Regions from separate parts of the Thioalkalivibrio sp. ALE10 genome, predicted to be linked through region 1. Evidence: predicted binding sites of a transcription regulator. Region 1 holds the regulator's gene; the other holds the start of a gene.
What was found. Region 1 encodes sigma-54, which starts transcription at its own class of promoters, with help from an activator protein. Its sites were predicted from a motif close to TGGCANGNTNCNTGCTT; they were not measured.
Positions count from the first base shown of each region.

Region 2: the regulator sigma-54 is predicted to act here: its motif matches at 1,939-1,955, upstream of F788_RS0111070 (pilin).

Region 1 is NZ_KB906450.1:431,300-446,518, reverse strand. It holds gene F788_RS0102210 (lipid asymmetry maintenance protein MlaB) at 77-409, opposite strand; gene F788_RS0102205 (phospholipid-binding protein MlaC) at 406-1,098, opposite strand; gene mlaD (outer membrane lipid asymmetry maintenance protein MlaD) at 1,134-1,592, opposite strand; gene mlaE (lipid asymmetry maintenance ABC transporter permease subunit MlaE) at 1,610-2,392, opposite strand; gene F788_RS0102190 (ABC transporter ATP-binding protein) at 2,385-3,218, opposite strand; gene F788_RS0102185 (hypothetical protein) at 3,322-3,942, opposite strand; gene F788_RS0102180 (LLM class flavin-dependent oxidoreductase) at 4,042-5,127, shown strand; gene F788_RS0102175 (NAD-dependent epimerase/dehydratase family protein) at 5,132-6,079, shown strand; gene F788_RS0102170 (calcium/sodium antiporter) at 6,098-7,072, shown strand; gene F788_RS0102165 (KpsF/GutQ family sugar-phosphate isomerase) at 7,063-8,040, shown strand; gene F788_RS0102160 (HAD family hydrolase) at 8,040-8,576, shown strand; gene lptC (LPS export ABC transporter periplasmic protein LptC) at 8,573-9,151, shown strand; gene lptA (lipopolysaccharide transport periplasmic protein LptA) at 9,148-9,690, shown strand; gene lptB (LPS export ABC transporter ATP-binding protein) at 9,687-10,427, shown strand; gene F788_RS0102140 (RNA polymerase factor sigma-54) at 10,512-12,041, shown strand; gene hpf (ribosome hibernation-promoting factor, HPF/YfiA family) at 12,045-12,383, shown strand; gene F788_RS0102130 (PTS sugar transporter subunit IIA) at 12,388-12,852, shown strand; gene hprK (HPr(Ser) kinase/phosphatase) at 12,855-13,895, shown strand; gene rapZ (RNase adapter RapZ) at 13,901-14,788, shown strand; gene F788_RS0102115 (PTS sugar transporter subunit IIA) at 14,793-15,218, shown strand; gene F788_RS0102110 (HPr family phosphocarrier protein) at 15,190-15,219, shown strand, end outside.
Region 2 is NZ_KB906455.1:164,462-178,459, reverse strand. It holds gene F788_RS0111080 (MarR family EPS-associated transcriptional regulator) at 97-432, opposite strand; gene F788_RS0111075 (TIGR02281 family clan AA aspartic protease) at 785-1,450, opposite strand; gene F788_RS0111070 (pilin) at 1,985-2,425, shown strand; gene F788_RS0111065 (pilin) at 2,537-2,980, shown strand; gene F788_RS0111060 (tetratricopeptide repeat protein) at 3,098-5,059, shown strand; gene F788_RS0111055 (hypothetical protein) at 5,052-7,085, shown strand; gene F788_RS0111050 (glycosyltransferase family 2 protein) at 7,091-7,960, shown strand; gene F788_RS13785 (DUF354 domain-containing protein) at 8,056-9,084, shown strand; gene F788_RS14290 (glycosyltransferase family 2 protein) at 9,113-10,030, opposite strand; gene F788_RS13775 (class I SAM-dependent methyltransferase) at 10,684-11,076, opposite strand; one part of gene F788_RS13770 (IS3 family transposase) at 11,060-11,931, opposite strand; one part of gene F788_RS13770 (IS3 family transposase) at 11,931-12,186, opposite strand; gene F788_RS0111030 (mannose-1-phosphate guanylyltransferase/mannose-6-phosphate isomerase) at 12,308-13,909, opposite strand.

The sequences.
Region 1 (15,219 bases):
GCCAGGAGCGGACCGGCAAAACCCGCAATGATAACGAAACTGCGTCGCCGGCGCGCGGCGCCCCGCCCCGGGCCGGTCAGTGGCAGCCGGGCGGATCCGCCGCCTTCGCCGCGGATTCACTGATCACGCCCCGCAGGTCGTACAGTTCCAGCAGGGGCGCCAGCCGTGCGGGCACCGGCTCGAACACCAGGAAATGCCCCCGGTGCCGGGCCTGGCGCCACAGGGTCACCAGAAACGCCAGACCGGCACTGTCGATGCGCCCGGTGTCGTCCAGCGCCACCCGGGCATGTTCGGGCAGGCCCTGCCACAGCGGCCGCACCTGGCGTTCCAGCCCCGGCACGGTCACGAAGGTCAGATGACCGCGCAGCACCAGGCCCGCGTCATCGGCGGTAATCCGGGCGTCGCTCACCGGTCCTCCGCAGCGCCGGTCTCCTCGGCCACGTCGTCCACCGCCTCCTCGATCAGCTCCTCGTCGCCATCCTCCAGGCGCACGATCAGCTCCTCGAGCCCGTCACGGGAGATCTCGTCACCGAAGCGGCTGCGGAAATTGCCCACGAACGACAGCCCCTCGGCCTCCACGTCGAACACCTTCCATTCGCCATTGACCGGACGCAGGCGGTAATTGACCTGCAGGTTGGACTGCCCGGACCCCATCACGATCTCGCTGGCCACCACCGCCATGCGGTCGTCCTCGCGCGAGCGCCGTTCGATGATGCGCACTTCCTTGTCCAGGTGATCCGCCAGCTGCACCCCGTAGACCTGCAGCAGGGTCGTGGTGAAGGCCTCGGTGAAGCGGCTGCGCTGCTCGTCGGACGCATCGCGCCAGTGGCGCGCCAGTACCAGCCGTGCCATGCCGTCCACGTCGACATGCGGCAGCACCCGCTCGCGCAGCACCTCGATCACGAACTCGGGCTCTTCCTGCGCGCGCTCCTCGTTCTCGCGCAGGACCTCGTACACCTCGTTCACCGAGCGCTCCATCATCTGCACCGGGCTTTCGGCCTGAGCGGCCGGGGCCAGCGTCGCCAGCAGCAGGGCCGCCGCGGCCAGCCATGCCGGCGCGGTACGCGGGGAACGAACGAAATTCGGCAACAAACGCATGGCACACTCCCTCGGGGTTGGGTGGCCGGGATGACTCAGTCATCCCCCATGTTGGTCATGAACCGACCGATCAGGTTCTCGAGGACCACGGCCGACTGGGTGAACAGGATCCGGTCACCGTCCTGCAGGGTATCGTAGTCGCCACCCGGCTCCAGCGCGACGTACTGCTCGCCCAGCAGGCCCGCAGTATGAATGCTCGCCTGGGTATCCGCCGGCAGGTAGTCGTGTTCCGAACGAATCGCCAGGGTCACCTTCGCCTCGAAGGCCTCGGGGTCGTAGCGGATGTCGGCCACGCGGCCGACCCGCACCCCGGAGATGTTGACCGGCGCGCGCACCTTCAGCCCGCCCACGTTGGAGAAGTAGGCGGTTACCTCGTAGGTGTCGCCGTCGCGGTATTCGGTGATGTTGCTGACCTGCACCGCCAGATAGAACAGCGCCGCCACGCCCAGGAGCACGAACACCCCGACGGCCAGCTCGACGAAACGCATCTTCATGATTGCTTCTCCACTTCTCAGTCCCCGCCGAACATCAGGCCGGTCAGGATGAAATCGAGCCCCAGCACGGCCAGCGAGGAGACCACGACCGTCTGCGTGGTCGCGCGCGAGATGCCCTCCGAGGTCGGCGAGGCGTCCACGCCCTGGAACACCGCGATCCAGGTGACCACGAAGCCGAACACGATGCTCTTGATGACCCCGGAGAGGACATCCTCGTTCCAGTCGGTGACCGCCTGCATCTGCGAGAAGTAGGCCCCGCTGTCGACGCCCAGCAGCCCGACCCCGACGATGTAACCGCCCATCACGCCTACCGCGCTGAACATCGCGGCGAGCAGCGGCATGGAAAGGAAGCCGGCAACGAAGCGCGGCGCGAACACCCTGCGGTAGGGATTCACCGCCATCATCTCCATCGCCGAGAGCTGCTCGGTGGTCTTCATCAGGCCCAGTTCCGCGGTCAGCGCGGAGCCGGCGCGTCCGGCGAACAGCAGCGCGGTCACCACCGGCCCCAGCTCGCGCACCAGTGACAGCGCGACCACCCCGCCCAGGGCCTCGGCAGCGCCGAAGTCCACCAGGGTGATATAGCCCTGATAGCCCAGCACCATGCCCACGAACAGCCCCGAGACGACCACGATCAGCAGCGAGCGCACGCCCACCGAATAGACCTGCCACACGGTCAGGCCGAAGCGCCGCACCACCGCATCCAGCGCGGCGAAGGTCCGCAGCAGGAACATCGAGGCCCGCCCCAGCACCGCCAGGGCATTCAGGCTGAAGCGCCCGACCGACGCGATCGCGTCAATCATGGTTGCGCCCTCCCGCGTCCAGCAGGTCGTCCTGATACGAGGCCCCGGGATAATGGAACGGCACCGGCCCGTCCGGCCGACCTTCCAGGAACTGGGCGGACCAGTCGGATGCCCGCGCCTGCAGCGCATCCGGCGGGCCGGCGTCCACCGCGCGTCCCTCGGCGATCAGCACCACGTGATCGGAGATACTCATGGCCTCGTTCACGTCGTGCGACACCAGCACGCTGGTGAGCCCGAGGCTGTGGTTGGTGCGCCGGATCAGGGTCACGATCTGACCCATGGTGATGGGATCGAGACCGGTGAACGGCTCGTCGTACATGATCAGTTCCGGATCCAGCGCCAGCGCCCGCGCCAGCGCCACGCGCCGGGCCATGCCGCCGGACAGCTCCGCCGGGTCCATGTCGCGTGCCGCGCGCAGGCCGACCGCCTCCAGCTTCATCAGCACCAGGGTACGCAGGATATCCTCGGGCAGATCGGTGTGCTCGCGCAGCGGGAAGGCCACATTTTCGAACACCGACAGGTCGGTCAGCAGGGCCCCGGTCTGGAACAGCAGCCCCATGCGCTTGCGCACCGCGTACAGGCGGCGTGTCGACAGCCGCCCGATCTCCTCGCCGTCGACCAGGATGCGTCCCGCATCCGGGCGCAGCTGGCCGCCGATCAGCCGCAGCAGCGTAGTCTTGCCACTGCCGCTGGGGCCCATCACGGTGGTCACGCGCCCGCGCGGCACCTCCAGCGAAAGCCCGTCAAACACGGGCTTCCGGCCACGGCGGAAATGCAGGTCCTCCACCACGATGTGCGGCGTTTCGGCGGATGCGGACTGGCTCACATTCGAGTCTCCCGGGATGCGGGCGCGACGACCCTCGCGGCGCGGCGCAGGCATGGACGCCGGAGTCTGGCCCCGGCCGCACGGTGCGTCAAACCAGCGTGAATCACGTCAACAGTTTCGCGATGGTGCGCACATCGTCGAGCACGCCCGGCGAGGCCTCGAGGAACACCGGCACCGTCCCGGCGGGGCTGCATCCGGCCAGTGCCTCCACCAGCACGCGCCAGCCGGCGGGATCCGGCTCGCCCGCAGGACGCAGACGCCAGAGCCCCGGCCCCTCGCCGGCATGGAGCTGCGGGTACCAGATCGCCTCGTCCACCCCGGGCAACCCCACGGATTCGCCCGGACCTGTCGCCTGCAGGCGTTCCAGGCCCGCGCCCCGCAGCCCGGCAACCGCCGCCTCGACGGCCGCCCCCGGCTCGAACGCGACCCCCTCGAGACGCTCGCCGAGGGTCGCGGCGAGGCGGGCCAGAGCGGCGGTCCCCGCCTCCGCGGGCACGTCCGCGGGCCAGCTGACGGTCACGCGCAGGTTGAGCGGCACGGCGTCGTCCCAGTCCCCGAACGGAGCGGAGAGCGCCCCGTCGGCCCCCAGCACCCCGGGCACGAACACCCGCGAACGAAAATGGCCGAGATAGGCCAGCTGCCAGTCCAGCGGCAGACTGGCCGGGAAATACCCGTCCCAGGCCGGCGTACCCGGCCGGGCGACCGCGGCCGGCTGAAGCTGCACGCGCCTCCCTTCGGTTGCCGCGTCCGATGGATCTCCTGCCGTCATGTATCTCCCCCGTTGCGACTTGCCAGCACCCCGGTGGCGCGGCACAGTTTCCCGATGCACTTCGACCTCTTCCACGAGATCTCGGTCCCCGAATTCCTCGGTATCGACGAACACCGCGCGATCGAGGACACCCTGGCGCTGTGGGATCTCGCCGACACCCTCGGATTCAACACCGCGTGGCTGGTGGAACACCACCTGATGCCGGAGTTCTCGCATTCCACCGCGCCGGATCTCGTGCTCGCCGCGGCCAGCCAGCGCACCCGGAACCTGCGCCTGGGCCTGGGGGTCGTGCCTCTGCCCTATCACCACCCGCTGCGGGTCGCGCAGCGCGTCGGCATGCTCGACCAGCTCTCCGGGGGACGCCTGGAGCTGGGCATCGGCCGCGGCTTCTCGCCGCCGGAATATGCCACATTCGGCGCCGAGATGAGCGAAGGCCGCGCCCGTGTGGATGCCGGACTGGACGCCCTGCGCCAGGCCTTCGCCACCGGCCGCATCACCCAGCACGGGCCCTTCCACCACCTCGACGACGTCCCGGTGATGCCGGCAACGCTGCAGGACCCGCACCCGCCGCTGTGGACCGCCGCGGTCAGTCCCGAGTCGTTCACCTGGGCGGCGCAGCAGGGCATCGGTGCGCTGGCCGGCCCGTTCAAGCCGTGGCAGATGATCCGCGAGGACATCCGCCTGTATCGCGAGGGCTGGGCCCATGCCGCCGGCGACACCCCGCACCCGCCCCGGGTCGGCATGACCCTCGGCGTGCTGTGCCTGCCGGACGGCAAGCGTGCCCGACGCGAGGCCAAGCCCGCGTTCGAATGGTTCTACCGCAACATGTTCCGGCAGACCCTGCCGGTGCTGGAACGTCTGATCGAGGGCTACGACTACTACCGCTCGCTGGGCCGCTTCCGCCACCTGGTCAAGGCCGGGATCAATCTGAAGATCCTCGACATGCTGGGCATGACGCTGGTCGGCACCCCCGAGGAATGCCGCGAGCGCATCGAGGCCCTGCGCGAGTCGGGCGTGGACCACCTGCTGCTGGCCTTCGGCGCCGGGGCCGTGCGGCGCGAACTGGCGGAGGAGTCCATGCGCTGCTTCGCCGAAGAGGTCATGCCGGAATGCCTCGATGGCCCCGCCCCGACCCGATAACCGCATGCGCGTGGCCGTCACCGGTGCGGCGGGTCGCATCGGCCGGGTCCTGCTGCCCGAACTGCTGCACACCCCGGAGGTGGAGCGGATCATTGCCCTGGATCGCGAACCGGCGGACTTCCCCGGGGCCGCGACCCTGCCGGCGGACCGCTACGACCTGCGCCAGAAGGATCTGGCGCAACTGACGCCCGAAGACCTCGCCGGGACCGATACCCTGGTGCACCTGGCCTTCCAGCTGATGGGCGGGCACGGCGGACGCCGGCGCCACGACCGCGACTGGGTGCGCCGGCAGAACGTAGACCTGTCGCGGTCGGTCTTCGCGGCCGCCGCGCAGGCCGGTGTGCGCCATGTGGTGTTCCTCTCCAGCGCCGCGGTCTACGGCCCGTGGCCGGACTCGCCCGTCCCCCTGAGCGAGGACCAGCCGCCGCGCCCGCGCTTCCCCTACGCCGAGGACAAGGTCGCCACCGAACAGGCCCTGGAGGCCACGGACCGCGAGCATCCGGAGCTGGTGACCACCGTGCTGCGGCCGCCCGCGGTGGTCGGGCCACATGCCCACCCGTTGCTGCAACGGATCGCCCGCAGCCGCCTTCACCCCGCCGGGATCGACGCACCGGTGCAGATCCTGTGGGAGGAGGACGCCGCGCGAGCGATCGCCGCCGCAGTCGCCCGCCGTGCCCCGGGCTGCTTCAACCTGGGCACCGAACCGGTGTGGTCGCTGCGCGCCATGGCCCGTCACGGTCGGCGCCTGACCCTGCCGGTGCCCGCCGGCCTCATCCGCAGACTGCACCCGCTGGCCTGGCGCCTGAGCGCGCGCGCCGGCGACCCGGGCTGGGTGCGCGGGCTCGACGGCCCGCTGGTCCTGGACTGCACGCGCGCACGCCGGGAACTCGACTGGCAACCCCGGGTCACGACCCCGGAGTGCCTCGAGCGCCTGCGGGTCGGCAATCGATAGGGGGCGACCGGACCACGCATGCTGCTGCCGCTGCTCGCCGTCGTCGGTGGTCTCGTGCTGCTCGCCGCCAGTGCCGATCGCTTCGTGTTCGGCGCCGCCGGCCTGGCGCGCGGGCTCGGGGTCTCGCCGGTGCTGATCGGCCTTACCGTAGTCGCCTTCGGCACTTCGGCCCCGGAGATCATCGTCTCGCTGCTGGCCAGCCTGCAGGGAGCGCCGGGGCTGGCGGTGGGCAACGCGATCGGCTCGAACATCGCCAACCTGGGACTGGTACTCGGGCTGGCCGCCCTGATCACCCCGATCGTCGCCGGTCACGGGCTGGTACGACGCGAACTGCCACTGTTGCTGCTGGCCACGCTCGGCGTGCTGTTGCTGCTGCTGGACGGCCGGCTGGCGCGGGCGGAAGGGGTGATCATGCTGGCCGGCCTGATCGCGGTCGTGGTCTGGATGATCCGCGCGGCCCGCCACCCCGGTGCGCCCCCGGAGTCCGACCCCGGGCTGGCCCCGCCCCCGCCGGCGGCCACGCCCGGCGGTCTCCCGACCGCCCTGGGGTGGCTCGCCGGCGGTCTGGTGGTGCTGCTGGCGAGCAGCCAGGCGCTGGTCTGGGGGGCAGTCGAGATCGCCACCGCCCTGGGAGCCGGCGAACTGCTGATCGGCCTGACCCTGGTCGCGATCGGCACCAGTCTGCCGGAGCTGGCCACCACCGTGGCCAGCGCGCTGCGGCGCGAAACCGGCATGGCCCTCGGCAACGTCGTCGGCTCCAATCTGTTCAACCTGCTGGCGGTGCTGGCGGTACCCGCCCTGATCGCGCCACTGGCGGTGGAACCCGCAGTGCTGACCCGTGACTATCCGGTGATGCTGGGCCTGACGGTGGCGGTGCTGCTGGCCGCCCGCTTCGGCGCCGGCCGCATCACCCGCTGGCACGGGGCCCTTCTCCTGCTGGCCTTCAGCGGCTACCTTGTGAGTCTCGCAATCACGGCACCGGCATGGATCTGAACCCCGAAACCACCCGCAAGCTCGCCCTCGCGGTCCTCGAAAATGAGGCCGACGCGGTGCGCGGCCTCACCGCGCGCATCGACGACGCCTTCCTCGCGGCCTGCCGGCACATCCTCGCCTGTCGCGGGCGGGTGGTGGTTACCGGCATGGGCAAGTCCGGCCACATCGGCAGCAAGCTGGCGGCCACCCTCGCCTCCACCGGCACGCCGGCGTTCTTCGTGCATCCGGGCGAGGCCAGCCACGGCGATCTCGGCATGATCACCCGCGACGACGTAGTGATCGCCCTGTCGAACTCCGGCGAGACCGACGAGATCCTCACCATCCTGCCGCTGATCCGACGCCTGGACGTCCCGCTGATCGCGATGACCGGCAACCCCGGCTCGCGCCTGGGCACCGATGCCAGCGTACACCTGGATGTCAGCGTGGAACACGAGGCCTGCCCGCTGGGGCTGGCGCCGACCTCCAGCACCACCGCGGCCCTGGCGATGAGCGATGCCCTGGCGGTGGCGGTGCTGGATGCGCGCGGCTTCACCGCCGACGATTTCGCGCGTTCGCACCCCGGCGGGCGCCTCGGGCGGCGCCTGCTGATCCACGTCGGCGACATCATGCATACCGGCGAGGCGATCCCGCGCATCGCACCAGACGCGCCGCTGAAGGATGCGCTGTTCGAGATCACCCGCAAGGGACTGGGACTGGTGATCGTCAGCGACGCCGACGCGCGAATCCTGGGGGTCTTCACCGACGGCGACCTGCGCCGCACCCTGGACCGGGGCGAGAGCCTGGAGACGCTGACCATTGGCGAGGTGATGACCCGGGGCGGGCACACCGCCCGCGCCGACTGGCTGGCCGCGGAGGCCCTGGAGGTGATGGAAAGCCGCCGCATCAACGCCCTCCCGGTCGCCGATGCGGACGGCCGGCTGCAGGGGGTGATCAACATGCACGACCTGCTGCGCGCGGGGGTGGCCTGATGCATGACGACATCGATCTCGCCGGCCTGCAGCGCGGCACCCGACTGCTGATCCTGGACGTCGACGGCGTGCTGACCGACGGCGCGCTGTTTCTCGGCGACGGTGGCGAACAGTACAAGGCCTTCCACAGCCGCGACGGCCACGGCCTGCGCATGGCCATGGACGAAGGCCTGGAGGTCGCGATCCTGACCGGGCGGCAGTCGGCGGTCGTCGAACATCGCCTGCAGGATCTGGGCATCCGCCACTGCATCCAGGGCCGGCGGGACAAGGGGGAGGCACTGGCACAGCTGCTGCAGCAGACCGGGCACCGCGCCGACGAGGCCGCGTTCGTCGGCGACGACGTGGTCGATCTGCCGGCGATGCGCCGGGTTGGCCTGGGCATCGCGGTCGGCGACGCCCATCCGTTCGTGCGCCAGCACGCGCAATGGGTCACCACGGCCGGTGGCGGGCGCGGCGCGGTCCGCGAAGTCTGCGAGGACCTGCTGGCTGCACGCGGCCGCCTTGAGGCCGTGCTCGAAAGCTACCTGCACGCATGACCCCGGATCCGCGCCGCGCCCCGCTCGCCGCCCGGCTGCTGGCCGCCGGATGCCTGCTCGCCGGGCCGGCAGCGGCCGAGCCGCCCGCCGAACCCGCGGCCGACGCGGAACCCACGCTGCAGATCGAGGGGTTTACCGCGCATGTCACCGGCGAGGACGGGCGGCCCACCCACCGCCTGCAGGGGTCGCGGCTGCGCGAATACGACCGGGATGCGGTCCAGTTCATCGATGACCCGGAGCTGGATCTGCTGGACCAACGGGGCCTGAACTGGACCTGGCGCGCCCCGCGCGCGGCACATCAGCCCGATCGCGAACTCCTGCATACCTTCGGCCACACCCGCGGCGTGCGCCCCGAACGCGACGCGCGCGTACGCACGGTGATCGAGTCGCGCGACGTGCGCGTGGCGCTGGACACCCGGCTGACAACCTCGTCGGCCCCGAGCACCCTGGAACAGCCGGGACTGTTCCAGCGGGGCACCGGCCTGCGCGCCGACCCGCAAGCGGATACCATTGAGCTGCTCGCCGAGGTCTACACGCTGTACAGCGACCTGCCGCAGGAGGACCGCCCGGAATGAACCCGGCCACAACCGAACATCGCCGCGCGGGCATCCGTCGACCGGCCCTGCTGCTTGCCGTGACGGGGGTACTCGCACTGTTCCTGGCGGCCCCGCCGGCGACCGGCCGCGAGGATGCCCTGCCGGTGGAGATCACCGCGGACCACGCCGAGATGGACGAGCGCGCGGGCACCGGAACCTACACGGGCGACGTGATCGTGGTGCGCGGCGATGCCACCCTGGAAGCGGACCGCGTCATCGTGCACATGCGCGAGCGCCGTCCCTACGAGATCGAGGCCCACGGCGAGCCCGCACGCCTGGAGTCGCCCGATCCCGAGACCGGCGAGACGCGCATCGCCGAGGGGCTGCGCATCGACTATTTCCTCGACGAGGAACGCGTGATCCTGACCGAACGGGCGCGCGTCATCACCGCCGCCGAGGATGCCCGCGGGCAGCGCATCACCTACGATCTCGAACGCGACGTGATCCGCGCCGAACGCGGCGACACCGACGACGAGCGCGTGCACATCCGCCTGCAGCCACGCGAGGACGATCCATGAGCCCCGGGGCCGACGGCCATCTCGTCGCCCGCGAGCTGAGCAAGCGCTATGGCCAGCGTACCGTGCTGGACGCGATGGATGTCGACCTGGTGCCCGGCGAAGTGGTCGGCCTGCTGGGACCCAACGGAGCCGGCAAGACCACCTGCTTCTACAGCCTGGTCGGACTGATCCGGCCCAATACCGGGCGCATCACCCTGGGCGGGCGCGACATCACCCGGGCGCCCATCCACGAACGCGCCCGCGCCGGGCTGGGCTATCTGCCCCAGGAGGCCTCGATCTTTCGCCGCCTGTCGGTCGAGGACAACCTGCAGGCAGTGCTGGAACTGCGCCCGGAACTCGACCGCCACGAGCGCCGCCGCATCGGCGACGCCCTGATCGAGGAATTCCAGCTGGAGACCGTGCGCCACAGCCCCGGGATCGCGCTGTCCGGAGGCGAGCGGCGGCGCGCCGAGATCGCCCGCGCGCTGGCCGGCGATCCGCAGTTCATCTGTCTGGACGAACCGTTTGCCGGGGTCGATCCGATCTCGGTCGGCGAGATCCAGGCAGTCATCCGCCACCTGGCCGAACGCGGCATCGGCGTACTAATCTCGGATCACAACGTACGCGAGACCCTGGGTATCTGCCATCGCGCGTACATCCTCAGCGAGGGGCGCCTGCTGAGCGCGGGCACGCCGGACGAACTGCTGGCCGACGCCCGCGTGCGCGAGGTCTACCTCGGCGAAAACTTCCGCCTGTGACACCGACCGCCGCACCCGGACGGTGCACAAGCCCGCAGCAAGGGATTACTATTCACTTATGGTGACCAACGCCTTTCCCAACTCATGCTGAAGCCCGGGCTGAATCTGCAGCTCGGTCAGACGCTGACCATGACGCCGCAGCTGCAGCAGGCCATCCGGCTGCTGCAGCTGTCGACGCTGGAGCTCCAGGCCGAGATCCAGCAGGCGCTGGAAAGCAATCCCATGCTGGAACAGGCCGAGGATGACGAACTCGGTGCCGACGCGGGGGACACCGCGGACACTGCCAGCGACGCGAACACCGACGACGGCGAGAGCGGCAGCGACGCCGCCGGCACCGGCGAAACGGTGGATGCCGGCGGCTCGGAGGACGTCATCCCCGACGAGCTGGTGACCGACAGCCGCTGGGAAGACATCTACGACGCCAGCGCCAGCCCGCGCGGTCCGGACGACCGCGACCCGCTGGAGAACACCTCGGACGACGACGGCGGCGGGCTGCAGGATCACCTGCTGTGGCAGCTGCATCTGTCGCACCTGACCCCGCGCGACCAGCGCATCGGCGCCGCCCTGATCGACACCATCAACGGCGACGGCTACCTCGAGGGCGACGTCGAGACCCTGGCCGAGACCATCAGCCGGAGTGAAGAACCCCCCGTCGACACCGACGAGGTCGAGGCCGTACGCCACTGGTTGCAGCACTGCGACCCGCTGGGGGTCGGTTCGCTGGATCTGCGCGAGTGCCTGGAGGTCCAGCTGGGTGAGCTGGCGCCGGACGCGCCCTCGCGCGAGGCGGCGCGCGCGGTCCTGGAACACGGCATGGACGCCCTTGCCCGGCGTGACTACAAGGCCCTGCAGCGCCAGAGCGGCGTACGCGATGGCGACGAACTGGCCGCGGCGCTGGACCTGATCCGCACGCTGAACCCGCGCCCCGGCGCCCAGATCAGCGAGACACCGCCGGAATACGTGGTCCCGGATGTCTACGTGCGTCATACCGACCGGGGCTGGCAGGTCGACCTGAATCCCGAGATCGCCCCGCGCATTCGCATCAACGACCTCTACGCCGGCATGGTCCGCCAGGTCTCCGATGCCCGCGACAGCGCCTTCATGCGCGATCAGCTGCAGGAGGCGCGATGGTTCATCAAGAGCCTGCACAGCCGCAACGACACCCTGCTGCGCGTGGCGCGCGCGATCGTCGAACGCCAGCAGGGGTTCCTGGAACACGGCGAGGTGGCGATGCAGCCGCTGATCCTGCGCGACATCGCCGAAGCCCTGGAGATGCACGAGTCCACGATCTCGCGGGTGACCACGCAGAAATACATGCACACCCCCCGCGGGGTGTTCGAATTCAAGTATTTCTTCTCCAGTCACGTGGGCACCAGCGACGGCGGGGAATGCTCCGCGACCGCGATTCGTGCCATGATCCGCGAACTCATCGAAGAGGAAACGCCGGGCAAACCGCTCAGCGATTCCCGCCTCGCCCAGATCCTCGCGGATCGGGGCATCAACGTGGCCCGGCGTACCGTGGCCAAATACCGGGAGGGCATGAACCTGCCATCCTCCAGCGAACGCCGCCAGATGGCCGCCATGCCGACCGGAAGCAAACCGAAAGGAGCCTGACCCATGCAGATCAATCTCACCGGACACCACGTCGACATCACCGACGCCCTGCGCGACTACGTCAACGAGAAATTCCAGAAGCTGGAACGCCACTTCGACAAGGTGATCGACGTGCACGTGGTGCTGAACCACGAGAAGACGCAGAAGCTGCACAACAAGGCGGAAGCGAATCTGCAGGTCAGCGGCAACCACATCCACGCCGAGGCCAGCCACGATGACATGTACGCCGCCATCGACGGCCTGATCGACAAGGTCGACCGCCAGCTGATCAAGCACAAGGAGAAGGTCAAGGATCATCATCGCGCCGAGGGCGCCCAGCGCAACCGCGAACAGCCCCAGTAAGCCGATGAATCCGGCCGAGCTCATCACCCCGGAGCGCATCGGACTGGAAACCGACTGCTCCAGCAAGAAACGAGCGCTGGAAACCCTCGCCGATCTGCTGGTGGACGGGGCCGCGGACGGACTGGCGGCCAGTGCCGCGTTCGAAGCCATGTCGGCCCGCGAAAAACTGGGCTCCACCGGGCTCGGCCATGGCGTGGCGATCCCGCACGGCCGTCTCGCCGAGCTGGATACGCCCCGCATCGCGGTCCTGCGTCTGGATCAGGGCGTGGATTTCGAAGCCATGGACCACGAACCGGTGGACATCCTGATCGCCCTGCTGGTGCCGGAAGAGGCCACCAGCGAACACCTGGACCTGCTGGCCCAGCTCGCGCGCGGGCTGTCGCAGCCGGACACCCTCGCCGGCATCCGGCGCGCCGCGGACAGCGCGGGGGTCCAGCAGGCCCTCAGCCGGGCGCTGGGAGACACCTGACCATGGCCGACCGGGCGGAAGCGGCAGCCGACGGCACCGCGAGCAACATCACCATCGCCGCGCTCACGCGGGCGATGGGGAGCCGTCTGGATCTGCGCTACGTCCACGGAGAGGAAGCCGCGGGCGACCGCGAACTCCTGGGATTCGGCGATGGCGACCTGCCGCTGGCCGGCCACCTGAACCTGATCCGCCCCAACCGCATCCAGGTCATCGGCGACTACGAGGCCCGCTACATCGCCGGCCTGTCCGACGAGCAGCGTGACCACCTGGTGCTGGAAATGGCCCGCACGGGCACCACCATGGTGATCTTCGCCGAGGACACCTGCCCGTTCCCGCGCATGCCGCACACAGGTGACGACCCGCTGCCGGTGATCCTGTGCACGCGCACCTCATCGCACGAAGTCATCGCGCTGCTGCGCTATTTCCTGCAGCAGCGCCTCGCCCATTTCGAGGTGCGCCACGGGGTGTTCATGGAGATCCTCGGGATCGGCGTGCTGATCTCGGGGGCTTCCAGCGTCGGCAAGAGCGAGGTCGCACTCGAGCTGATCTCGCGTGGCCACCGGCTGATCGCCGATGATGCCCCCGAGTTCGCGCGCATTGCCCCGGATATCGTGCGCGGACACTGCCCCGCCCTGCTCCAGGACCTGCTCGAGGTGCGCGGCCTGGGCGTGCTCAACATCCGCGCGATGTACGGCGACTCGGCGATCAAGGGCGGCAAGTATCTGCGCCTGATCATCGATCTGCGCGATCACAACGAGCCCTCGCCGGTGCCGGACGACCGCCTGAACGGGCGCCGCGGCGAGAGCGAGATCCTCGGCCTGCGCATCCCGCTGATCAGCCTGCCGGTGGCGCCGGGGCGCAACATCGCGGTCATGATCGAGGCCGCGGTCCGCAATCACCTGCTGCACATGCAGGGCTACATCGCCGGGGACGATCTGCGCGCCCGCCAGCGGCGCCAGATGGGCGAGGATCAGCAGGAGGAATCCATCTTCCACATCGGCGGGCCCAGCACCACGGTTCCCAACCCCGATCCCGAGGGCTGACCCACATGCGTCTGCTGCTGGTCAGTGGTCTGTCGGGTTCCGGCAAGACCGTCGCCCTGCATACCCTGGAGGACGCCGGCTACTTCTGTGTCGACAACCTGCCGCTGCCGATGCTGCCGGAACTGGTGGAGAAGGTCCGCAGCGGTCATTACGACACCGGCGGTGACCGCCATCTGGCCGTGGGCGTGGACGTCCGTTCGGGCCTCGACGCCCTCAGCGGATTCGGCCAGCTGCTGGGCGAGCTGCGTGGATCGGGCCTGGAGGTCGAGGTGCTGTTCCTCAATGCCTCCGACGAGGTCCTGCTGCGTCGCTACCACCTGACCCGCAGACGCCATCCGCTGGCACGCGACGGCATCCCGCTGGTGGAAGCGATCGGCATGGAACGGACCTGGCTGGGGCACGTGGCGGTGGAGGCCGACCTGACCGTGGACACCAGCCGGCTGTCGATGCACGACCTCGCGCGCACGCTCCGGGCCCGGGTCGGCAGCCGCGAGACCGCCGGCCTGTCGCTGCTGTTCCAGTCCTTCGGCTTCAAGCACGGCTCGCCGCTGGATTCCGATTTCGTGTTCGACGTGCGCTGTCTGCCCAACCCCTACTACGAGCGCGAACTGGCGCCACTGACCGGGCTGGATCCGGCGGTAGCGCATTTCCTCGACAGCCATGGCGAGGTCGGGGCGATGTTCGACTCCATCCACGGCTTCCTCGACACCTGGATCCCGCGGCTGGTGGCGGACCATCGCAGCTATGCCACGGTCTCCATCGGCTGTACCGGCGGGCGCCACCGCTCGGTCTACCTTGTGGAACGGCTGGCAGCTGCGTGGCGCGAACGGGAACATGTTACTGTTAGCACCCGTCATCGCGAGCTCGATTCTCTCTCCCCTGAAACGGAGTAGTTCCATGGGCGTCGGTCTGATCCTGATCACGCATCAAAACCTGGGCGATACACTCCTGCAGACCGCGCAGAGCATGCTGGGAGACCTGCCCGAGGACTGCGAGTCCATGGCGATGTCGCAAAGCGACGATCCGGACGATATCCAGGCGCAGGCCCGCGCCCGCATGGAGACCCTCGACAGCGGTGCCGGTGTGCTGGTCCTGACCGACATGTTCGGCTCCACGCCGGCCAACGTGGCCAGCCGCGTGGCGCGCGGACACAACGCGCGCGTGATCGCGGGCGTCAACCTGCCGATGCTCGTCCGCGTACTCAACTACCGCCATCTGCCCCTGAGCGAACTGGTCAACAAGGCGCTGTCCGGGGGCCATGACGGAATCCTTCTCTGCGACCAGGAATCCAGCGATGCCGCAGCGCGCAGTTCCCATCGTTAAC
Region 2 (13,998 bases), on a different contig from region 1:
CTCTGGCCGATCGCCCCCGGGGCACACCCCAATCGCGCAGGGGGCTGCGCTCCTACGACAACCCGGCACCCCGTAGGAGGCCGGCCCTCCGGCCGATCACCCCTCCTCCCGGCCCCGCCTCAGCTCTTCCTCCAGCGCCGCGATCTCCGCCTGAATGGCGGCATGCTCCTCGCGCTTGCGCTTGAGGAACGCACGGGCCAGCCGGGCCTTTTCCGCCACGCCATGAGGGGTGAGCTTGTACAGGTAGCGGGTCTTGTTCTCACTGCGGGCAAAGTTGCCCGCCTTGACCCAGCCCTTGTCGATGAGCGCCCTCAGGGAATAATGCGCACTTCCCACCGACACCCCCAGCCGTTCCGCCAGTTCGCGCTGGCTCAGCTCGGGATGGTCCTGAAGGATCTTCAGAATGCGGTACTGGATCTCGTCTCGCTGCAATTCACCGCCTTCGAGGGGCTTTCGGCGCGTCGGCGCCGGGAGGGGCGACCCGCGAACACGCGGATGCATCCGCACGGCGACGCACGGCCGGCGCCGTTCACCCCCTGAACGAACGGGACGTATTGGATCATACCCCCCGTGGACCGGCAAGGACACATCACCCATCGTGGGAGCGTGCCCGCACGCGAACAGCCTCCCCACCCGCCTGCAGGAGCCTGCTCGCAGGCGAACAGGTTGGGCCCGAGGCGAACGCACGTCTGTTCGCGGCCGAGGCCGCTCCTGCGGTGCCGCCGCCACCGCCCGCCTGTGGGAGCCTGCTTGCAGGCGAACGGCGAACCGGGGCGAACAGCCCCTACCGCAGGATTAACGCATCACCGCTGGGTTCCACCTCCACCCGGTCGAGAAAGGTCCGCCCCAGGCGCGCCCGGTCGATGTGATCGTCCGGCACGATCACCGCGCTCACGCCACTGCGGCGGATGCCGCCCACCCGCACTTCATCCAGCGTCACGCGGCGGGCGTTCACGCGGCCGCGCTCGGTACGCAGGTGCACCGTATTGCCGGCGTCGGCGTCCACCCCGGCGCGTTCGGCGTCGCGCTCGCGCAGCATCACCGACTCGGCCTCGCGGTCCACCTCCATGGTGATGGCCCGGCCGTTCACTCCAACCGTCAGGCTGTGAACCCCGCGCGAATCACGGTACACGGTGATCCCGGGGTCGGCGGCCTCTCTCTCACGGCCCGCGGCTTCACCATCGGCCGAATCCGCATCGCCAGCCCCTGTGGAAGCGGGTTCCCCCGCCCCGCGCTCCAGCCAGCGGGTCTCCCCCGCGAACTCCACCTGCACACGCCCGCCGCCGGCCTGCAGCACCCGAACCCCGCCGGGACCGCTCTCGCCCTCGGCCACCACGGCCCGCTCGCCGTCCACCGACAGGACCGCCCGGCCGTCGAACACCGCGTGGACGGTGATGTCGGCGGCCGCAGCGCCGGGGAAAACGCCGGAGAGCGCGAGGGCGGCGAGCATGGCGAGGCGAGCGACGTAGCGTGTTTCCCGGAATTTAATCATTGTTCTTTGTATACAACCTTGGCGTTTCGCCTGCGAGCAGGCTCCCACAGACCGGTGTGGCGGGGGCCGCGTAGGAGCGGCCTCGGCCGCGAACCGGACGTGCGTGCGCCCGGGCTCCGGCTGTTCGCCTGCGAGCAGACCCCTGCGCGATGGGGCGCATCCAGACCCCGATCGGCCAGAGGGCTGGCCTCCTACCGAGGGCAGCGCGCCCGGTAGGAGGCCAGCCTTCTGGCCGATCAGGCATGTCCAGCACCCCCACGCGCAGAGGGCTGGGGGAAGGATTATTGGCCGGGCAGCGGGGGCATACAAGAGCGACTACCGGCCTGGGCGACAATCCCGATGGGCACACTCGGGCATACCCGCAAACTGACCAAGGTTGTCACTCGGAGGTGACCAATTTCGTCACCCGAGACTGACAATCGCCGTCACACTCGGGGTGAGTGAGTTGGCACGGAATGTGATTGCCCGCACAAAAAACAAAGGAGCATCCACATGCGACAACTCATCCAGAAGGGCTTCACGCTGATCGAACTCATGATCGTGGTCGCGATCATCGGCATCCTCGCGAGCCTCGCGCTGTTTGCCTACGCGGACTACCAGGTGCGGGCACAGCTCGCCGAAAGCGTTTCGCTGGTGGGTCCGGCGCGGAATGCCGTGGAAGAGTTCTACAACGAACGGGGAGCCTTCCCGCCCGACAACGCCGCGGCAGGGCTTATGAGCCCTGCTAGCTACAATGGAAGTTACACCGAATCCATCGAGGTCCATGACGACGGCACCATCCGCGCGCTAATCGGCAACGACGCCAGCGCGCGCGTGGCAGGCGGCTACATGGTGTTCTCCGCCTCCACCGCAACCTCCGGCGTCGTCTGGCGGTGCAGCGGACGCGACGATGTGCCCACTCGCCTCCTCCCGTCGGGCTGCCGCGAAGACTGACCTCCGAAATTTCCCTGCCCGGCGTATTGCAATACCTGGCATTACGATTGCATACTTTCAGGCAGGGTTTAGCAGGACCCTGACCAACTCCCAAGAGCAAGGAGCAACACCATGCGCAAGCAAGTCCAGAAGGGTTTCACCCTCATCGAACTCATGATCGTGGTCGCGATCATCGGTATCCTCGCGGCCATCGCCCTGCCGGCCTACCAGGACTACACCGTCCGCGCCCAGGTCTCGGAAGGCATGTCGCTGGCCGCCGGTGCCCGCACTGCCATGGCCGAGTATTACAATAGCCGCGGCACGTTCATCGATGGCGATAACTCGGATTACGGTCTGGCCTCCTCGGGATCGATCACCGGTTCTTACGTCAGCGACGTCTCTGCTGGAAGTGGCCTCATCACTGTTAGCTACGACGGCCCGAGCGCCAACGCAAACATCACCAACGCTGAACTGGTGTTCTCGGCGGACACCGATTCCGGCGGTTCCGTGAACTGGATTTGCAAGCCCGGCACAAATATGGAAAACAAATACCTGCCGGCCGACTGCCGTGACTGATCTTTACGAGATCATTCAGCCGTTCATCGGCTGAAACCGGCCCTGAACACCCCGCCCCGGCGGGGTGTTCTTTTTAGACTCCTCTCCACGAGTCCAACTGTCCAGCAAGAGGCGCAGGTGAACGAAAGCCCCTATACCACTTACGGAATTGCGTTGCGCACCACCCTCCTGGTTGCGCTGCTCACGGGGATTGCGCTGGTCTACATGCCAGGAACCACTGGGGGGTATGTCTTTGACGATATGCACAACATCGTCGACAACGCAGCCCTCGAAATGAGTGAATTTACTAGCGACGAATTCGCCCGGGCCGCCTATTCTTCCGATGCGGGCCGTCTTAACCGTCCCATCGCCATGGGCACCTTCGCCCTGGAACGCTATTTCTTCGGGCTGGACCCGTTCCCGATGAAGATCACCAACGTGGTGATCCACCTGATCAACACGCTGCTCGTGTTTGCCCTGGCGCTGCTGGTGGCGCGCCGGCTCGAGCAGCGCCTGACCGACCGGCACGGGCATGGCCTGAGTCTGGTCATCCCGTTGCCGATGTTCGCCCTGGCCGTGGCCGCCGCCTGGGCGCTGGCCCCCATCAACCTGACCGGCGTGCTGTACGTGGTCCAGCGCATGGAGGCGCTGGCCACGCTGTTCATGCTGGCCGGCCTCATTGTGTACATCCTCGGGCGCCTGCGGATCGAACGCGGTCGACTGCGCAGCGGCTGGGCCCTGGTCCTGGGCGGGCTGGGCCTCGGCACGGCCCTGGCCGTGCTCAGCAAGGAAAGCGGGGTGATGCTACCGGTGTTCGCCCTGCTCGCCGAGTGGCTGCTGTTCGGCTTCGGCGCGGCCGGTACGGCGACCCGGCGCGGGCTATACTGGCTGTTCGGCCTGGTGCTGGTGCTGCCCGGCGTGGCCGGGCTGGCCACAGTGCTGCCGAACAATCCGGAATTCCCCCATCGGCCGTTCGACCTGTGGGAGCGCCTGTGGACTCAGGCCCACGCGATGTGGTTCTACATGCGCAACATCGTGGCACCCGACCCCGGCGCACTCACGCTGTACCACGATGCCTTCCCGCTTGCGCGGGGCTGGAACGAGCCCTGGACCAGCCTGCCGGCGGCCCTGGGCCTGCTCGGACTGGTCGCCGGCGCTTTCGCACTGTGGCGCCGCTACCCGCTGATCACCTTCGGGGTACTGTTCTTCTTCATCCCGCACCTGCTGGTGTCCACCATCATCGGCCTGGAGCTGGTGTACGAACACCGCAATCACATGGCCTCGGCCGGCCTGATCATGGCGGTGTTCGGGGTGCTGCTCTCGGGGCGGCCAGGCGACTCGCTCGCGTTCGCGCGCAAGGCAGCCGTAATCGGCCTGATCGTGCTCTACGGGTTTCTCACCTTTCTGCGCGCGAACGAATGGAGTGACCCTATCCAACTGGCGTACTTCGAGGCTACCCGCCAAGGCGACTCTCCACGCGCGGCATATGAATTAGGCCAGATGCTGATCGTTTCAGGCGCAGAACCCGGGGACCCTTCTTATTCCCTGGCAATACAGCAGTTTGAGCGAGCGTCTCAACTGCAGCCACCTGGACTACTGCCTTATCAGGCCTTGATTTACGAACACGCCCGCCATGGCCTCGATGTGAACGAGTCATGGTGGGAGGCCATGCGGCAACATATCCGGGAGAAACCACTCGCTGCCCAGGATCAAGGATCCCTGAGAGGCCTAGTGCGAGCAAAGGTGCGAGGCGGTATAGAGATTGACGTTCAGGAACTGGGGCAAACACTCCGCCTGGCCTATAAAAATCACTCCGGCCGACGGACGGTATCCTTCATATACGGAGAATACCTATCCAACGTCGAGGAAGACTTAGCTACCGAGGAATCGGTATTCCTCCAATACACACTGGAAAGGCCAGACGACCCTGCAGGATGGGTCCAGCTGGCCCGGACGCAACTGGGATTAGGCAAGCACCAGAATGCACGGGCAAGCCTTGAAAGAGCCGCTGCCACCGATCGTCATTCTCGCCATGATCCCCTGATCCGCTCCTTGAGGAAGCAGGCTTCTACCCGTGTTGTGGAACCAATCGATGGCTAGGCTCCTGCCAAAAACTTCCGTGCTTTCGGCCCGACTTGGGTTGTTGACGGCCCTCCTCGTGCTGCTGGCCCTCGCCTGGCTGGTCTACCGCCCGGGCCTGTCCGGCGATTTCATCTTTGATGATCTGACCAACCTGGCCCTGCTCGGTTTCTACGGCACCATCGACAACCTGCAGGCGTTCTGGCTGTACGTGCTGTCGGGCTTTGCCGGCCCCACCGGCCGGCCGGTGGCGTTGGCCTCGTTCCTGATCGATGCGCGCAACTGGCCGGCGGACCCCGAGCCGTTCAAGCACACCAACGTGCTCATCCATCTGGCCATCGGCGTGGTGCTGTTTGGCTTGCTGCACCGGCTGGCACGGGCACTGGAGGCGGACGCCCGCACCGCCGCGCTGGTCGCACTGCTGGCCACGGCGCTGTGGCTGCTGCACCCGTTGTGGGTCTCCACCACGCTGTACGTGGTGCAGCGCATGGCGCAGCTCGCCACGCTGTTCGTGCTGGCCGGGCTGTGGCTGTACGTGCGGACGCGGCTGGCACACCCGCCCGAGGTCCGCCCGGCCACCGTGCTCGGCATGGCCGGCGGTATCGGCGGGTTCGGCCTGCTGGCCGTGCTCTCCAAGGAAAACGGGGCCCTGCTGCCGCTGCTCGCGCTGGTACTGGAAGGGACCATCCTGGCCGCCCATGCGCGTCGACATGGCCTGCAGCCGACCCGCGGGTTTGTCTGGTGGCGGCGGATCGTACTGGGCGTTCCGGTCGCGCTGCTGCTGGCCTATCTGGCCACGCGCGCCGGTGCGCTGTTCAGCGACAATCCTGGGAGCCGCCCCTACACCGCGCTGGAGCGCCTGCTCACCCAGGGCCGCATCCTGTGGGATTACGTGGGCCACCTGGCCCTGCCCCGTCCGGTCACGGGCGGGGTGTTTCAGGATCATGTTACCTTTTCTACCGGCCTGTTCAGCCCGTGGACCACGGCGCTTGCCTGGGCGGCCTGGATTGCCCTGGGCGCGATGGCCATTGTGTGGCGGTTGCGCTTCCCCGCGCTGGCGGCGGCCATCCTGTTCTTTCTGGCCGCGCATCTGCTGGAATCCAGCTTCATCCAGCTGGAACTCTACTTCGAGCACCGCAACCACCTGGCCGCCGCCCTGCTCGGCCTGCCGCTGGCGCTGGCCTGGCTACGCTGGGAACGTCCGGATGCGCTCACCCGCACGCTGGTGCCCCTGCTGGTCATCGCCCCACTGGCCCTGGTAACCGCGCTGCGCGCGGACCTGTGGGGCAGCCCCTTCCAGCAGGCCCGCGCCTGGGCCGAGGCCCGCGAGGACTCGGCCCGCGCCCAGCACTACCTGGCCGGTTTCTGGCGCGAGACCGGGCACTATGAGGAAGAAGAACGGCTGATCCGTCGAGCCATCGAACTGAACCCGGACGGTATTGCCTGGCGCATCCGTGCCGTGGGCATCGCCTGCGAACGCGGCCGCGACCCGCATGAGCCACTGGAAGGCACGCTGGCCGCCCTCGCCTCCATGAGTGCCGTACGCTCGGTACAGCGCTCGCAGGTAGACACCCTGCTGGAACACCTGCACGGCGGCGGCTGCCCGGGACTGGACCAGCCCGAAGACGTGCTCGCCATCATCGACCGGCTGGAGGCCGACGACCGGGCCCGCAACCGCCCCGGGCTGGGCTCCACTCTGGAACTGTGGCGCGGCCATGTGCACCTGGACCAGGGCGAGATCGAACCCGCGGTGGCTGCCTACCGGCGCTCCCTGGGCGAAGAACCCCGGCCGGGACGGGTCCTGGCCGTGACCGCGCGCATCGCCAGCGCCGGCCATCTTGAAGATGCACTCACGTTCCTGGAGACCACGCCGCTGGACACCCGCGCCCGAGGCACGCACATCGACGGCATCCGCGCCCGCTACACCGAACGAACGGGGTATTATGAGCGCGAGCGCGAGCACCTGCGAGGGGCCATCCTCGAGGACCTGCTTGCACCGGATTACCCGATCCCGGCCCCGAGGACCGGGCAGGCCAACATGGAGTGAAGCGCATGGATCCGCAGCTGAGCATCATCCTCCCCGCCAAGAACGAAGCCGCCGCCATCGGACCGGTCATCTCGGCGCTGGTGGAGCAGTTCCCCCGGGGCGAGGTGCTGGTGGTGAACGACGGCTCCACCGACGAGACGGAACAGGTGGCCCGTGAGGCCGGCGCCCGGGTAGTCACCCAGCCCTACAGCATGGGCAACGGCGCCGCGATCAAGCGCGGGGCGCGTTCGGCGCATGGCGAGATCCTGGTGTTCATGGACGCCGACGGCCAGCACGACCCGGCGGATATCCCGCGCCTGCTGGAACGCCTGGAAAACGGCTACGACATGGCGGTGGGCGCGCGCCAGCGCGGCTCGCAGGCCAACCTGGGCCGCGGCCTGGCCAACCGCTTCTACAACCGCCTGGCCAGCTTCATGACCGGGCAGCGCATCGAGGACCTGACCTCCGGATTCCGCGCGGTACGCGCGCGGCTGTTCCGCGAGTTCCTGCACCTGCTGCCCAACGGCTTTTCCTATCCGACTACCATCACCATGGCGTTCTTCCGCGCCGGGTACCCGGTCTGCTACGTGCCCATCCACGCCGCAAAACGCATCGGCCAGAGCCATATCCGCCCCATCCAGGACGGCATCCGCTTCCTGCTGATCATCTTCAAGATCGGCACGCTTTATTCGCCGCTCAAGCTGTTCGTGCCCGTGGCGTTCCTGCACGGCTTGCTGGGCGTGGGGTACTACGCGTTCACCTTTCTCACCCAGGGGCGGCTCTCACTGGCAACCATCTTCATGCTCACCGCCGGTGTCACCATCTTCCTGATCGGCCTGGTGTCCGAGCAGATCACCCACCTGATGTACAAGGATGCGTATCAAGAAACGGAATAGCTTGCCGACTGACAACGCTTGTCCACCTCCCACACGCTACTTGTGGACCCACACTTCAATGATCACTCCGCATATTGCTACTCCGGAGCCAGCCCATGAAGATCCTGGTTGACATCTGCCACCCTGCCCATGCTCATTTTTTCCATCACCCCATACGCAGCCTGACCAATGCAGGGCATACCGTTCTGGTTACCAGCCGCGACAAGGACGTCAACCTTGCGGTACTGCAAGGACTCGAGATCCCTCACCACCCCTTGCCGGCTCCCAAAGGCAAAGGTGTTTTTGGTCTCGCCCGAGAACTAATCCAGCGGGACTATGCCCTATTGCAAGTGGTAAAACGCGAAGCCCCCGACGTCATGGCCGCAATTGGCGGCACATTCATCGCCCACGTTGGACGTCTCACACGGACACCTTCCCTCGTGTTCTACGACACCGAAAACGCACGCCTACAGAACACAATGACATATCCCTTCGCCGATCAAATCCACGTCCCTCGTGCTTACCAGGCCAAGCTACCCCAAAAGGCCACCAGATACCCCGGATACCACGAACTAAGTTACCTTCACCCGTATCAATTTACCCCGGACTACCAAACGGCACACGAGAACGGCCTGGCCCCCGACCGCCCCAATTTCATACTCCGCACAGTCGGCTGGCACGCAAATCACGATCTAGGCGAAACCGGATGGACGCAGGAATTGACCAATGCGCTGGCAAACTATCTCTCTAGGCAAGGAAATGTCCTCATCAGCTCTGAAACTCCGCTTCCGCCAGCACTCCAACAATTCGCATACACCGGAAGCCCATCAAAAATCCACCACTTGATGGCATTTTCCAATCTATACATCGGAGAAAGCGCCACGATGGCTTCTGAATGTGCTGTCCTAGGTGTCCCGGCAATATATGCCGCCCACACCGGCCGGGGGTACATTACCGAACAGCAAGACCGCTACAACCTCGCCCGGCACATAACTGACCTCCGCTTTACTACTATCAGGGATGCCATCGATAACACCCTCAACATCCCTCAGACCACTTGGCACGAACGAAGGGCCCGGCTACTTCGAGATACAATTAATGTTTCTGATTATATTACCAGAACCATAGCCGTTAACTCCCAGTAGACGGCTAAATAGTATCGAAAAACGCCCTTTACGCTTCCCCGCTACCCCCAGACTTTCCCACACGCGCCCTCCGTTTCTCCAAACCGTCTTTGACCCACCAAATTAACGATCCACCCTTGATACCCCACGGACTCCAACTCAAACCTGAGTGCCACACCAGCCCAACGACACGCAATGCAACCTTAGGCCCGTACGACATCGCTCTCACCACAAACCCCAAACCCGACCTTCTAACCCGTACCCCTTCTATATGCATCAATTCCGCCATCCTTACCCACACCCTAACCCTCTCGATATACGCTTCCGAATCGCGCGTAACCGTCAAGCTACCTGACCGCCGAAAAACCCTATACACCGGCGCAGGAACCACCCGTATTTGGCTTGCCCTAATTGCCCCAAGAACATTAAAGACTACATCGTTACTCACCATTGTTTCTTCGAAACTCAGGCCCTGTTTATCAATAAAACTCTTCGAGTAGACTTTACCAAACGGATTAACGTGACCAATTTGCAATAAACCTAAGTTCCGCGGTGTCGGATTCGCATAATAATTCAGGCATAAATCATTCAACCTACTCGCCCTCGCCGACCCATGGCTATCGCCTTCACAAACACCCTCTAATAGAAAATATACGAGCTCATCTTTTGACTCAATAGACCGATCAAATATATCAAATGCCCCGGAGATAAATTCGTCATCTGAATCCGCAAAGATCACAAACTGTCCATTAGCCATAGCCAATCCTACATTTCTTGCAGAACCTGCCCCGGACGGTGAAATTGTACTCCCCCAAACAACGCCTGGATAACGCGGCATCAACTCCAACAAATGACCTTGATTGTCACTGGAATCATCCACCACAAGGCACTCTAGATCCATTCGTGATAAAGGAATAGAATCCAGCAATCGACACAATCTTGCGAAATCTTCTCTATGCGGAATCACTACGGAGTATTTGATTTTTCTCACAACCACCTCTCAATCAATTTCCACCAAGCGAATTGCTCCATGCTCAATTTTTCAGATTACGGCTAGTTTTCAAGTCCCGGTTGGTTGTTGACACCGTGACGGCGCATGCAGCGGTCCAGCGCCGACCGGCAAAGATCGGGGTTCAGGCACTGACGCGCCACCATCGGCAGGACGTCCAGCGACAGCGGTGCAACCTTCCGAGCCTAGACCAAGATCGTGTACTGTTTGGCGGCGCGAGTCGGGTGCATCGCCTTCTGACGATGAGCCCGGTCTTCCACATCGATGTGCCGACGGCGCAATTTTTGCGCCGCCATGCCGCTGATGCGTTAGCGCCCAGCCACTTCTGGATCGCTGACGCCAGCCGGCGCCTCCTGAACCTCATGCCGGGTCCGGGGCGTGGTGCGTGCGTTGGAATCGACCGTAGTAGCAATGCGAACAACCTCCCGTTGGCTCCTCGAACACAACAGTCATTTACCATTGGGCATACAGCAAACGGGACCTTCTCTCGCGGGATGTGATCAGGCGAGACCTGACACGCAAGTTATCCAGCGCTCGACGTCGGAGGCCACCGGATCATGCTGGCGAGCCACATCCATCCTCGGGATCTTTCTCTCGTGAATTGATGGATTTCATAATTTTCGAAACACGAAAAATCTATGATACGGGTTTTCGCCAACACGATAATTTCTAATCATCTTCATAGACACTACGTTCGAGAGATCATATTGCACCCGCGCTAACGAATAACCAGCTTTGTTTATCTCCCAGTAATGTTCGCCATCGAATTGATGTTCGCGCGCCCCGATCCGTGGCTTGGGAATCGAGATCCACCTCAAACCTACCAAAGGAATGTGGATCGCCATTGGCCACCGCTCTGCTGCATCCGGAAGCGAGATAATCGCACCCTTGCGGGCCACCCGCGCCATTTCGCGGAAGATGGCCAGACTCTTTTCGTATGGCACGTGCTCCAACATCTGGAACGCGCAGACCACGTAAGCTTCCCCGTCAAGAGGACCATTCATTCTTAGAGTCCTCAGCGGTTGAATGGAGCTGGGCGTAGACGACCGGCGGCAGGTCGCCGAGGGCGTCATGCGCCCGCTCCTCGTTGTAGTCGATCACCCACCAGTGGGTGATCTCGCGGACCTCCTCGAGGTCGTTGAACAGGTAGAGATCCAGGACCTCGTTGCGGTAGATGCGGTTGAAACGCTCGATGAAGGCGTTCTGGTTCGGCTTGCCGGGCTGGATGTACTGAATGAACATCGCGTTCGCCTCCGCCCAGGCGCGAAAGGCGTCGGACAGGAATTCCGGACCATTGTCCACGCGCAGGATCTGCGGCAGACCGCGCTCGGCCTTCACCCGTTCGAAGGTCCGGGTCAGGCGGTGGCCATTGATGGAGGTGTCGATCTCGATGGCCACCGCCTCGCGGTTGAAGTCGTCGACGATGTTGAAGGTCCGGAAGCGCTTGCCGGTGTACAGCCCGTCACTCATGAAGTCGGCGGACCAGACCGTGTTCGGCGCATCCGGTACGAACAGCGGGTTATAGGCCCGCGGCGGCAGTCGTCGCCGGGTGCGGCGCGGCTGGTTGAGGCCCATGGCCCGATACACGCGGTGCACCCGCTTGTGGTTCCAGGGGTGGCCCTTCCGGCGCAACCGCCGGTAGAGCTTCCAGAAGCCGCGCCGGGGCGCGTCGTCCACCGCTTCGTTGAGGGCGTCGATCACCGGTTCGTCACGCTCGGCCGGTGACGGCGCCTGAGGACGTCGATACCAGGCCGACCGGGAAAGCCCAACACAGCCGCAGCTGCGGCGGATGGACAGGCCGTGGCGCTGGTGGAGAAAAGCCACGGCTTCCCGCTTCTCGGTCGGCCTCAGAGCTTTCGGTCGATGAGGTCCTTCATCGCCGTGTTCTCGAGGGACAGATCGGCGTACATCTGCTTGAGCCGGCGGTTCTCCTCCTCCAGCTCCTTGAGGCGCTTGAGGTCCGAGGCGGCCATGCCGCCGTACTTCGACTTCCAGTTGTAGAACGTCGGCTGGCTGATCCCGTGCTTGCGGCAGATCTCCTTCACGGACTGCCCGGCATCCGCCTCCTTCAGGATCGACAGGATCTGGTTCTCGCTGAAGCGTGACTTCCGCATGGCTCCCCTCCCGGCTGCTCGACCTCGATTGTGCCAGAGGACTCTAATAACCACTGGTCCTCGTGGAGGGGAAGCTTACGGGCTCCAGACGCAAGCTGGCGGAACCGGGACCGCAAACCATTCACCCACCGGTTCCCAGCCGCTCGATGTCGTCTTCTCCAAGATAATCCCCAGTCTGCACCTCAATCACCTCCAGCGGCCCCTCGCCCGGGTTCTCCAGGCAATGGATCTCGTGCAGGGGGATGTAGGTCGACTGGTCTTCCCACACATCATATACGGTTTCCCCGCGCGTGACGCGGGCGGTGCCGGCGACCACGATCCAGTGTTCGGCGCGGTGGCGGTGACGCTGCAGGGAGAGCCGCGCGCCGGGGCGCACGTGCAGGTGCTTGACCTGGTAGCGTTCGCCGGTCTCCATGCTGCGGTAATGGCCCCAGGGGCGGTGCACGGTGGGGTACTGGTGCACCTCGGGGCGGTCCTGCTCGCGCAGGCGTTGGACCAGGACGCGCAGTTGGGGGAGCCGGTCGCGGGGTGCGGCGAATACAGCGTCCGGGGTGGCAATCACGGCGAGCTCCTGCAGGCCGAGGGCGGCGACGAGGGTGTCGTGGCCTTCCACCAGGCTGCGGGTGCAGTCCTCCAGCACGGTGTCGCCGCGGGTATGGTTGCCCTGTGCGTCCGGGGCCTGCAGGGCGGCCAGCGCTTCCCAGGAGCCGATGTCGGTCCACTCGGCGTCCAGCGGGGTGACGGCGGCGGCCTCGGTGGCTTCCATCACGGCGTAGTCGATGGAGCGCGCGGGGGCCTGGCGGAAGGCGTCGGGATCGGGGCGGAGGAAGTCGAGGTCGTGCCGGGCATCGGCGATGGCGGCGCGGGCGGCGCGCGGGATGTCGGGGGCGTGGCGTTCCAGTTCGGCCAGTACGCGCGAGGCGCGGAACAGGAAGATGCCGGCGTTCCACAGGTAGCCGCCCTCTTCCAGGTATTGCCGGGCGGTGGCGGCGTCGGGTTTTTCGGTAAAGCGGGCCACGCGGGCGCCCGCATCACCCAGTGACTCGCCGCGGCGGATGTAGCCGTAGCCGGTCTCGGGGCGCTCGGGGGTGACGCCGAAGGTGACGAGGTAGCCGGCTTCAGCCAGCGGGGTGGCGCGGGCCACGGCCGCGTGGAAGTCGCGGGTGCGGGCGATGTGGTGGTCGGCGGGCAGGATCAGCAGCAGCGGGTCGCGGCCTGCGGCCTCTTCACAGGCCGCGGCCAGGGCGATGGCGGGGGCGGTGTTGCGGCCCTCGGGTTCCAGCACCAGCGGCGGCAGGTCGGTGTGGCCGGCGCTGCGGAGCTGTTCGGCGGCGAGGAAGCGGTGTTCGGCGCCGACGAGGACGCGGGCGGGGGCGAAGCCTGGCGCGGGGTGTGGGGCTGGCCCCGGATCTGGCTCCGCAGCAGGTTCCGGGGGCATCGGCCAGGGGGCTGGCCTCCTACAACCAAACCCTGCCCGGTAGGAGGCCGGCCCTCCGGCCGATCGGGCGCCGGAGCTGGTCGGCCGGAGGGCCGGCCTCCCGCGGGGGGTGGTCGAACCGGGGTAAGCGCTGGCCACCCGCGCGAGTGTCTGTTGCAGGAGCGTCGGGCCATCGGCATGCGGCAGGGCCAGGAACTGCTTGGGATGCGCCTCGCGCGAGAGCGGCCACAGGCGGGTCCCGGAACCGCCGGCGAGGATCACGGGCTGGATCACGGTATCGTCCATGTCGGCATCATACCCCAGTGCGGGCCTCCGACCGCCGTATCGGGGCCGTATCGGGGCCGGATCGGGGCCGAATCGGCGCCAAATCGGCC